Linked DNA regions of Pseudovibrio sp. Tun.PSC04-5.I4. The protein of the gene in region 1 interacts with the protein of each later gene in a pairwise test. Links are inferred from orthologs where the notes say so. Each region holds a gene or a part of one and is shown in the gene's direction. Other genes may lie near its edges.

What was found.
Region 2: the proteins of secA (region 1) and ybgC interact in binary tests that used the Escherichia coli proteins (3 or more experiments, as listed by UniProt). The link is inferred for Pseudovibrio sp. Tun.PSC04-5.I4 from one-to-one orthologs.
Region 3: the proteins of secA (region 1) and secG interact in binary tests that used the Escherichia coli proteins (3 or more experiments, as listed by UniProt). The link is inferred for Pseudovibrio sp. Tun.PSC04-5.I4 from one-to-one orthologs.

Annotation. Positions count from the first base shown.
Region 1 is NZ_FNLB01000006.1:3,276,637-3,280,612, reverse strand. What follows is about bases 169-3,497. They hold secA (preprotein translocase subunit SecA), read left to right. Parts: upstream 169-504; coding sequence 505-3,297; downstream 3,298-3,497. Other genes in these bases: BLS62_RS20580 (class I SAM-dependent methyltransferase), read left to right, coding at 3,467-3,497; BLS62_RS20590 (peptidylprolyl isomerase), read right to left, coding at 169-238. In the rest of the region: more of BLS62_RS20590, read right to left, coding at 1-168; more of BLS62_RS20580, read left to right, coding at 3,498-3,976. UniProt on the Escherichia coli protein: Required for protein export, interacts with the SecYEG preprotein conducting channel.
Region 2 is NZ_FNLB01000006.1:3,661,575-3,664,992, forward strand. What follows is about bases 174-2,944. They hold ybgC (tol-pal system-associated acyl-CoA thioesterase), read left to right. Parts: upstream 174-1,209; coding sequence 1,210-1,680; downstream 1,681-2,944. Other genes in these bases: ruvB (Holliday junction branch migration DNA helicase RuvB), read left to right, coding at 174-1,200; tolQ (protein TolQ), read left to right, coding at 1,918-2,703; tolR (protein TolR), read left to right, coding at 2,707-2,944. Also shown: Holliday junction branch migration protein RuvA, read left to right, coding at 1-154; more of ruvB, read left to right, coding at 154-173; more of tolR, read left to right, coding at 2,945-3,165; BLS62_RS22365 (cell envelope biogenesis protein TolA), read left to right, coding at 3,172-3,418.
Region 3 is NZ_FNLB01000006.1:1,652,366-1,655,879, reverse strand. The notes cover bases 174-3,040. They hold secG (preprotein translocase subunit SecG), read left to right. Parts: upstream 174-1,357; coding sequence 1,358-1,723; downstream 1,724-3,040. Other genes in these bases: BLS62_RS12660 (CTP synthase), read left to right, coding at 1,902-3,040; tpiA (triose-phosphate isomerase), read left to right, coding at 486-1,235; BLS62_RS12675 (peptidylprolyl isomerase), read right to left, coding at 174-242. Also shown: more of BLS62_RS12675, read right to left, coding at 1-173; more of BLS62_RS12660, read left to right, coding at 3,041-3,514. UniProt on the Escherichia coli protein: Subunit of the protein translocation channel SecYEG. Overexpression of some hybrid proteins has been thought to jam the protein secretion apparatus resulting in cell death; while this may be true it also results in FtsH-mediated degradation of SecY.

The DNA of each region.
Region 1 (3,976 bases):
GAACATCAGTCAAAACAGTACGCCACTCAGTAGGAGGAACGCGCTGCAACTGCTGCGTATAATCCTGAGCTGCATAAGCCAGATCTGCTTCGGTAATGACTCTCTGCCCTACTTTCGCAACGGGTTTGTCCAGATTGAGGGCCGCGTCAGACTCTTGCGCTTGAGCAGCACCAAGCCCAATAACCAATGCAGCAACGGCAACTGAACTACCTAAGATCCCTGTAATTTTACGAAGCATAAGATCGCTTTCTTTATCTGTTTATGGAGAATTTAAAAAGAGTTGCAGGCAACAAAGCCTTATATTGCGATGGCAACTGCCGTTGACAACCTTTCAACCCACTCTTATCTCTCTGTCGCCTGCTTTTTTAATCGCAGGTGTTTAATATGCAGTGACCCAGATCAGACTCACGGAGATTTGACTGGATATATCACAAATGTGAAGATTTTTAGGGCTCGACCGCGGTGAGAAAAAACCGGCGTGCCCAAAGTAGGAAGGACCGCCACATGGTGGGGCTCGGCGCACTCGCTCGTAAGATATTTGGTTCAGCTAATGACCGTCGGATCAAGACACTCAAGCCCACAGTAGACGCTATTGCTGCTTTGGAGCCGGAAATGGAAGCTCTGACAGATGAACAGCTGGGAGCCAAAACTGACGAGTTCCGCGAGCAACTGGCGAAAGGCGTAAAGCTGGACGATCTCCTCGTTCCGGCATTCGCAGTCGTGCGAGAAGCATCTCGCCGTGTCCTTGGTCTTCGTCACTACGACGTGCAGCTCATCGGTGCTATGGTTCTCCACTCTGGAGAAATCACCGAAATGCGCACCGGTGAAGGTAAGACCCTTGTCGCGACAGCTCCCGTATACCTTAACGCATTGACAGGTAAGGGTGTTCACGTAGTAACAGTGAACGACTATCTGGCAACGCGTGACATTGAATGGATGGGGCAGGTTTACCGCTTCCTCGGCCTGACAACCGGTTTGATCGTCCATGGCATCTCTGATGAAGAACGCAAAGAAGCGTATGCCGCAGACGTGACATACGGCACCAACAACGAATTCGGCTTCGATTACCTTCGTGACAACATGAAGTATGATCGTGAGTCCATGTGTCAGCGCCCGCATAACTATGCGATCGTGGATGAGGTCGACTCCATCCTTGTCGATGAAGCTCGGACACCGCTGATCATTTCCGGTCCCTTGGAAGACCGTACCGATTTTTACAACCTCATTGATACATTTATCCCTCGACTAGCTGCGGAAGATTTTGAACTCGACGAGAAAGCTCGCTCCGCCACCTTCACCGAAGAAGGCAACGAGAAGCTTGAGCGATTGCTCACAGAAGCTGATCTCCTGAAAGGGGAATCACTTTATGATGTGGAAAATGTCACTGCAGTTCACCATCTACAGCAGGGCTTGAAAGCACACAAACTCTTCCAGCGTGATAAAGACTACATCGTCCGCGACGACGAAGTTGTTATTATTGATGAATTCACTGGTCGTATGATGCCAGGTCGACGTTTCTCTGAGGGCCTCCATCAGGCTCTGGAAGCAAAAGAAAAAGTTGCGATTCAGCCGGAAAACCAGACCCTCGCATCCATCACATTCCAGAACTACTTCCGCATGTATGACAAGCTTGCTGGCATGACCGGTACAGCGATGACAGAAGCTGAAGAGTTCATGGACATCTACAGCCTCGACGTGGTTGACATTCCAACCAACGTTTCTGTGCAGCGTGTAGATGACGATGATGAAGTTTACCGCACCGTTGCAGAAAAATACGACGCTATTCAGGTGCTCGTAGATGATTGTCACGACCGCGGTCAGCCTGTTCTTGTTGGCACCACATCCATCGAAAAATCCGAGATGCTCGCCGACTTGTTCACCAAGAACGGCTACACTCAGATAGACGTGTCAGACCCACTCGGCTTTGCAAGCATGTACTCCGGTAAGGATGCAGGCAAAAAGAAAGTCTTTGCTGTACTCAACGCCCGCTACCATGAGCAGGAAGCAATCATTATCGCACAGGCAGGTGTGCCCGGCGCTGTGACCATCGCCACCAACATGGCTGGTCGTGGTACTGATATTCAGCTCGGTGGTAACGTTGAAATGCGTGTCGCCAAAGAGCTGGGCGATATGGAAAAAGGTCCTGAACGCACCGCGAAGGAAGTGGAAATTAAAGCTGAAATTGAGCAGCTGAAGCAAAGAGCGCTGAAGGCCGGTGGCCTTTACGTTGTTGCGACTGAGCGCCATGAAAGCCGCCGCATTGATAACCAGCTCCGTGGTCGTTCTGGCCGTCAGGGTGATCCTGGACATTCCAAATTCTTCTTGTCTTTGCAAGATGATCTGATGCGCATCTTCGGTTCCGAGCGCATGGATTCCATGCTTCAAAAGCTTGGTCTGAAAGACGGCGAAGCAATCGTTCATCCATGGATCAACAAGGCACTTGAAAAAGCACAGCAGAAGGTTGAAGCCCGTAACTTCGACATTCGTAAAAACCTGCTGAAGTTCGATGATGTGATGAACGACCAGCGTAAGGTTGTTTTCGATCAGCGCCTCGAAATGATGGATCCTGAAGTAACTCAGGAAGCTGTTATCGGGATGCGCGAAGAGTTCGTGGAAGACCTCGTTGCAGCACACATTCCAGAACGTGCTTATCCTGAACAGTGGGACACGAAAGGCCTGAAGGAAGAGGTTCTGACAAAACTGAACCTTGACCTGCCAATCGTTGAATGGGCAAACGAAGAAGGCATCGCAGACGAGGAAGTGACTGCGCGTCTGAAGAAAGAAGCCAACGAAAAGATGGCGAGCAAGGCCGCGAACTACGGCCCTGACATTATGCGCCAGATCGAACGCGCTGTTCTGCTTCAGACCATCGATAACCTGTGGCGTGAGCACCTTGCAGACCTTGACCACCTGCGCTCAGCAGTTGGCCTGCGTGGGTACGCTCAGCGTGATCCTTTGCAGGAATACAAAACAGAATCCTTCACACTCTTCGAGACCATGTTGAGCAGTCTGCGCCAAACAACAACAACGCAATTGATGCACGTTGAGATGGTTCAACAGCAAGCACCAGAAGCGCCTCAGATGCCCGCGCATATGCAAGCACATCACACCAACCCTTTGACTGGTGAAGATGAAATGGCTGAAGCAGACAGGCAGCTTGCTCAGGCTCACGCAGCAGCTGCCCCAGAGGGCCGCGAAGCTGAAGACCCTGATACATGGGGCCGAGTTGGCCGCAACGAGCCATGCCCGTGTGGATCTGGCAAAAAGTACAAGCATTGTCACGGTGCGCTGGTCTAGCCGCAAACCGTTTCACGTTTCAAAAGGGCTGCTTCGGCGGCCCTTTTTTGTTGTCTGCGCACGACTAGCTCCATGGGAATTACACAGCAAAAAGATGGGAGTATTCCATTTCAGCCAGAGTGCTAATCTACGCATTCCTTGGCATTAATCTGGAAGTAGCGACCGAAACATGACCAGCTCTCACACGCTCACCTTCAACAAGTTGCTTCGCCAACTGATACCCAAAACCAAGCTGGATAGAACACGTGCTTCAGTAGAGGAGCAGTTGGGGCAACGTATTGAGGCGTTTTATGCGCCAGCAACAAACAGTTACTTGGCCCAGCTTTGCGATGTTTATGGCAGTGATAAAGGGACAAATTGCCCGGAAACATCCAAGTTTCAATGGGAACCGCATACCTATACAGACTTCTACAGCCTGATCTTCGATCATTGCCGTGATAAAATCACAAACGTCCTTGAATGCGGAATTGGCACCAACGACACCAATTGTCTCTCCAACATGGGCAAAGACGGAAAGCCTGGTGCGTCACTGCGCGTTTGGCGCGATTATTTCCCGAATGCGGAAATCACCGGAATAGATATTGACCCCAACTGCCTGTTTTCAGATATTCGCATTCAGACTTTCCAAGTTGATCAGACCAGCACCGACAGCATTGTCAATTTCAAAGCTCAGGTAGCT
Region 2 (3,418 bases), 380 kb from region 1 along the record:
GGCACGTTCGGTTTCTGATGCGGTGTCTGCTCTGTCCAATCTTGGGTATCAACCAGCACAGGCTGCGGCTGCCATCGCAGCGGCAATGAAGAGCGCGGGCGAGGATGCTCCAGCGGAAAAACTAATTCGCCTTGGCCTTAAGGAACTTATGTAATGGACACGGGCGAGGAACGTATCATCACACCGGAAATTCGGGGTGATGAGATTGACAGTGGCACACGCCCGCAAACATTGGATGAGTTTACCGGGCAAGCGCAGGCTCGTGAGAACCTGAAGGTTTTCATTGGAGCGGCGAAAGCGCGGGGTGAAGCACTGGACCATGTGTTGTTTGTTGGTCCTCCCGGCCTTGGCAAGACGACACTTGCACAGATTATGGCCCGTGAACTTGGCGTGAATTTCCGCGCAACGTCTGGTCCGGTGATTGCAAAAGCAGGTGACCTTGCTGCGTTGCTGACCAATCTTGAGGACCGGGATGTTCTGTTTATCGATGAGATCCACCGCCTCAATCCAGCTGTTGAAGAAATTCTCTATCCCGCCATGGAAGATTATCAGCTTGATCTGATCATCGGGGAGGGGCCTGCTGCGCGATCTGTGAAGATTGATCTGGCGAAGTTTACGTTGATTGCTGCGACCACCCGTATAGGCTTGTTGACTACACCGCTGCGTGATCGCTTTGGTATTCCGGTTCGGCTGGAGTTTTATACGGCTGCGGAATTAGAGCTGATTGTAAAACGCGGGGCGCGGCTGCTGGGCGTTGGTATAAGTGATGCGGGCGCTACTGAAATCGCAAAACGGTCTCGTGGGACACCGCGTATCGCCGGACGTTTATTGCGCCGTGTGCGTGATTTTGCGATTGTGGCGGGTGATGCAGAGATCGATACTGCTCTTGCCGACCGGGCTTTGCGGCAGCTGGAAGTAGACAGCGCCGGATTCGATAGTCTTGATCGGCGCTATCTGACGCAGATTGCTCTGAACTTTGGCGGCGGCCCTGTCGGGATTGAAACCATCGCAGCAGCGCTTTCTGAACCCCGAGATGCCATTGAAGAGATTGTGGAGCCGTATCTGATTCAGAACGGCTACCTGCAACGCACTCCGCGTGGGCGAATCCTGACGCCTGTTGCCTTCAAACACCTTGGTTTGGCTGTGCCGAATAACCCTAATGCACCTCAGATGGCCCTTTTTCAACACGATGAAGAATGATCTGAAGCGATGAACAAAATAAATAATGAGAAAAATTGGCCCGATCTGTCTGGCCGTATTGTTGGCCGGCAGCACATTTTGCCGGTGCGTGTTTATTATGAGGACACGGATTTTTCTGGCGTTGTCTATCACGCGTCCTATCTGAAATTTATGGAACGCGGGCGGACAGAAGTGCTGCGGATGCGCGGGGTGCATCACCACGAGTTTGACTCTGGTAAGTACGGAGAACGTCTTGCATTTGCTGTTCGGCATATGGATATCGACTTTTTAAAGCCTGCGCGAATCGACGATGTGCTTGAAGTTCATACGGATATTACTGAGTGCAAGGGTGTGCGGTTGATAATTGAGCAGCGAGTTTTGCGTGGTGCTGAAGTTTTAATTGCTGCGAAAGTGACGGTTGTTGCCATCTCGGCAGAAGGCAAACCGCGCAGACTTCCTAAGGCTCTTATGGCGCAGATGTATGGGGAAGACCCCCAGTAAAACCTCGCCAAAATTCACTAATATCCATTCAATGTAAACGGGACCCCGAGCCTTTTAATCCTTCAGTAACCTTAAACATGTCTTTTCATTTATGCCTTCAATGCTGGTCGCAGTCGAAGTTTCGCCTAATTCGACAGGCAGGAAGGCTGCTAAATGTTTAATAGATCGGTTGTGTTCGTGGCAGGGGTTCTACCATGAGCTGGTCTTTGGGTTATCAGGGCAAGAGGTCCTTACTACATGAACTCTAAGGTAATGAAACTCGTTGTGGCCATGAGTGCAGCGCTGGCAAGCACTTTGCCAATGGCAGCAGTCGCCCAAGGCGTGCAATCAGTAGAATTGGGAGCCGCACCAGGCTCTGGTTTGTCCTATATTTCGCTTTTTATGGAAGCGGATATCGTTGTAAAAGTCGTGATGATCGGTCTGATGGGTGCTTCGGTTTGGAGTTGGGCGATCATCTTTGACAAGATCGTCCTTTACATGCGGTCTCGCCGTCAGATGAGTCGGTTTGAGAATGCGTTCTGGTCCGGCCAGTCTTTGGAAGAGCTTTACAAATCCCTCTCCTCTCGTGCGAACAACGGCATGTCTGCTTTGTTTGTTGCGGCGATGCGAGAGTGGAAACGCTCTCATGAAGGGGACCGTCCAGCCATTGCCAGCCTTCAGCAGCGTATTGACCGGGTCATGGACCTGACAATTTCGCGCGAAGTTGAGCGATTGGAAAAGCGCCTTTTGTTCCTCGCGACCATTGGGAGTGCGGCTCCGTTTATCGGTTTGTTTGGGACTGTTTGGGGCATCATGAATGCCTTTACCTCCATTGCAGCTTCCAAGAACACCAGTCTTGCTGTTGTTGCTCCGGGCATTGCAGAGGCACTGTTTGCAACGGGGCTTGGTCTTATCGCGGCTATTCCAGCGGTTATCGCCTACAATAAACTGCAGAGTGACTCCGGTAAGCTTACGGCTCGGATGGAGGGTTTTGCGGATGAATTTTCTGCCATCCTTTCCCGCCGAATTGATGAGCGAGGATAAACCATGGGCATGAGCAGTGGAGCAGCTGGTGGAGGTGGACGCTCAGGCGGCAGACGTGGTCGTCGCAGGCAGTCACACGCCCCAATGAGCGAAATCAACGTGACACCGATGGTGGATGTGATGCTGGTGTTGCTGATCATCTTTATGGTGGCAGCTCCTTTGCTAACCGTTGGCGTTCCTATTGATTTGCCTGAAACCCGCGCGAAAGCGATGGAGGGCGACACTGAGCCGATAGCGATTTCCGTAAAATCCGACGGCAAGGTGTACATTCAGGATACTGAGATCGCCGTTGATGAACTGATCGCAAAACTCGGTGCTATTGCAGAAAATGGCTACGACGAGCGCATTTACGTGCGCGGAGATCAGGATGCTGATTATGGGATCATTATGAAAGTTATGGGCCAGATCAATGCTGCTGGATACAAGCGCATTGGGCTCGTTACTCTCGAGGAGCAGGGTTAACCGGGAATGCGTGCAGGTCTTATCGCATCGCTAGTTGTACACATCGTCATCCTCGTTGCCGGAGCGCTTTCGCTTAACTTTGGCAAGGAACTGACCACTGCGCCTGTGGATTCACTGCCTGTGGACCTGATTCCTGTGAGCGAGCTGACCAAGCTTCAGCTGGGTAGCAAAGATGCGAAAGAAATCAAAGAAGCGGCTTTGAAACCGACAACCAAGCCTGCAGAAAAGCCAGAGCCGGAAAAGAAGACCGGTG
Region 3 (3,514 bases), 1.6 Mb from region 1 along the record:
GTGGCTGCCTGTTCTTGGCTAATCGGCTGGCCAGCACGGCGCGACAACTGGTCGATCTCCCGCGCATAAGCTCTCTGGAAATCCTCGGCGGGTATTTCTTTGTCGCCAACAGTTGCGACTGAAGTGGAGCCAAGTCCAGTAAAGACGTCAGCGATACCCCAAACAGCAAAGCTGAGGACCAAAAGGCCAATCAGAAGCTTCGCGAACCAGGTACCTACGCTATTACGCAGCGCGTCGAGCATAATTTTATCCGTTCTCTTGTTGAAGGCGAGGAGATTTCTCCCACGCACACATGCAAGGCCGCCGGATAATAGTAGCCCTTTTGCTGCGGGGCAAGTTTACACAGCATAAAGGTTGTGAGATTCGACATGAGATACGAAGTTCCTCGTACTAGCGGTTATCCGCTATGGGGCTTAAGTGGTTTTATGCTAGTGAGCACGCATTCCATTCGGGAAATTAAAATTCATATTTGGGGAAGATAAGAAATGACTAATCGGCCACTCGTTGCTGGTAATTGGAAAATGAATGGACTCAAAGCGTCTGCTGCTGAATTAGAGGCAATGGGCACGGGGTACGATTCAGCACTTGCCGAAAAAGTTGAACTTTTGATTTGCCCTTCCGCATTGTTGCTTTCTCAACTTGCTTCTCAAGAAAAAATCGGAATCGGTGCACAGAACTGTCATGCGAATGCGAGCGGCGCACATACTGGCGATATTTCCGCTGAAATGATCCGCGATGCTGGTGGTAAGTACGTCATAGTTGGGCACTCCGAACGACGCGTAGATCATAACGAATCTGATGCTGACGTTTGTGATAAGGCTGAAGCTGCATGGCGCGCTGGTCTGATCGCGATTGTCTGTGTTGGTGAAGTTGAGAGCGAACGCCGTGCAGGTACTACTCTTGATGTTGTAACCAAACAGGCTCTTGGTTCATTGCCAGCTGGCACAACGGCTGAAAACTCAGTCGTTGCATATGAGCCAGTTTGGGCTATCGGTACAGGCCTTACACCAACACCTGCTGATGTTGCAGAAGTTCATACTTCCATCCGCTCCACGCTGATCAAGCAGTTTGGCAACGAAATTGGAAGCAAGCTGCGCGTTCTTTATGGTGGTTCTGTTAAGCCCACCAACGCAAAAGAACTGTTGGCAGTTGATAACGTTGATGGTGCTCTAGTGGGCGGCGCAAGCCTGAAAGCCGCAGATTTCCTGGGGATTGCCGAGGCTTACCGCGGTTAATATTTTCCGAAATACAATTTTATTGTTCGCAGTCCACCAATTTGCTGCGCCTTTAGGGTAGAAAGGTGCAGCAAATTCGGTTAGAAGGCCGATTATCAAATTCATTAAACCTACGGATACCTATGGAAACCGTTCTTATTGTTATCCACCTGATGGTCGTAGTTGCGCTTGTGGCGATGGTTTTGCTGCAGCGCTCCGAAGGCGGCGCATTGGGTATTGGCGGCGGTGGCGGCGGCGGCGTAATGAGCAGCCGTGGCACTGCTAATGTACTTACACGCGGCACTGCAATTCTTGCTGCCTGCTTCTTCGTAACCTCGCTCGGTCTTTCTTTGATCTCTCGTTACGACGACCGTCCAGGTTCTTTGCTAGACGAAGTGCCTGCTGGCTCTGCGTCACAAGGCACAGAGCAGGGCGCAGGTAATGGTCTTCTTGACCAGTTGCAGCAGCAAAGTGAGCCTACTGGCCCGCAGGTTCCGCCTGCTCAGTAACCTGCTGTAAAGCAGATACAGTTGAAATAGTCGTTTGACGGCACCGCACTTTGTGCAGTGTCCGTCATTCGTGCGTTCAGACATAACTCAATTATATAGGGTTTTACGGATTATCAGTGCATCCCAGACGTGCACGCCCCTTGATAAGTCCAGCCCTTATAAAACCTGGTAGCGATCCATGGCACGGTACATATTCATCACCGGTGGTGTTGTTTCTTCTCTTGGGAAGGGACTTGCCTCCGCAGCTCTTGGTGCGGCTTTACAGGCCCGCGGATACAAGGTGCGGCTTCGTAAGCTTGATCCTTATTTGAACGTTGACCCAGGTACCATGAGCCCTTACCAGCACGGTGAGTGTTATGTGACTGATGATGGCGCTGAAACAGATTTGGATCTGGGTCACTACGAGCGCTTCACAGGTCGTCCTGCAAACAAGCAGGACAACATAACAACCGGGCGCATCTATCAGGACATCATCGCAAAAGAACGCCGTGGTGATTACCTCGGTGGAACAGTTCAGGTGATTCCCCACGTTACTGATGCCATCAAGAACTTCGTTCTGGATGGCAATGACGGCTACGATTTCGTGCTCTGCGAAATCGGTGGTACTGTTGGTGACATTGAAGGTTTGCCATTCTTTGAGGCTATTCGTCAGCTTGGCAATGACTTACCGCGTGGGCAGGCTGTCTACATTCACCTGACACTGATGCCCTACATTGCCAGTGCTGGTGAAATGAAGACCAAGCCGACTCAGCACTCTGTGAAAGAGCTGCGGTCCATTGGTATTCAGCCAGATATTCTGATGGTTCGTTGTGATCGTCAGATTCCTGAAAACGAGCGTCGCAAGCTTTCTCAGTTTTGTAACGTGCGCGAAGAAGCTGTTATCCCGGCCTATGATGCCAAAAGCATTTATGAAGTGCCACTGACCTACCATAAGGAAGGTCTGGATACGCAGGTTCTTGATGCATTTGGTATTACAGGCTCTCCAGCGCCGGATCTATCCCGCTGGGAAAACATCGTGCAGGCACTCCAGAACCCAGAAGGTGAAGTGACTATTGCGATTGTTGGCAAATACACAGTGCTGAAAGATGCCTACAAGTCTTTGATTGAAGCGCTTGTACACGGCGGCATTGCTAACGGCGTTAAAGTGAACCTTGAGTGGATCGAATCTGAAGTCTTTGAAAAAGAAGACCCCGGCCAGTTCCTTGCCAGTGTGAACGGCATTCTGGTTCCTGGTGGATTTGGCGAACGTGGTTCTGAAGGTAAGATTGCTGCTGCGCATTATGCTCGTGTAAACAAAATTCCATACTTTGGTATTTGCTTTGGTATGCAGATGGCTGTTGTTGAAGCTGCGCGTAACATGGCTGGTATTAAAGATGCGAGCTCCACGGAGTTTGGTCCGACTAACGATCCTGTTGTTGGTCTAATGACTGAGTGGTCACGCGGTAACGAGAAAGAACAGCGTCATGCTGAAGGCGACCTTGGCGGAACGATGCGCCTTGGAGCTTACGATGCGACGTTGGAAGCAGGCAGCAAGATCGCCGAGATCTATGGCACCAGCGAGATTTCTGAGCGTCACCGCCACCGTTATGAAGTGAATATTTCATACCGCGAGAGACTAGAACAAGTTGGCTTGAGATTTGCCGGTACGTCTCCAGATGGCGTGTTGCCTGAGACTGTGGAAATCGCAGGACATCCTTGGTTCATTGGTGTGCAATATCACCCAGAGCTGAAGTCTCGTCCGTTTAATCCGCATCCATTGTTTGCATCCTTTGTTGGGGCTGCACGCGATAA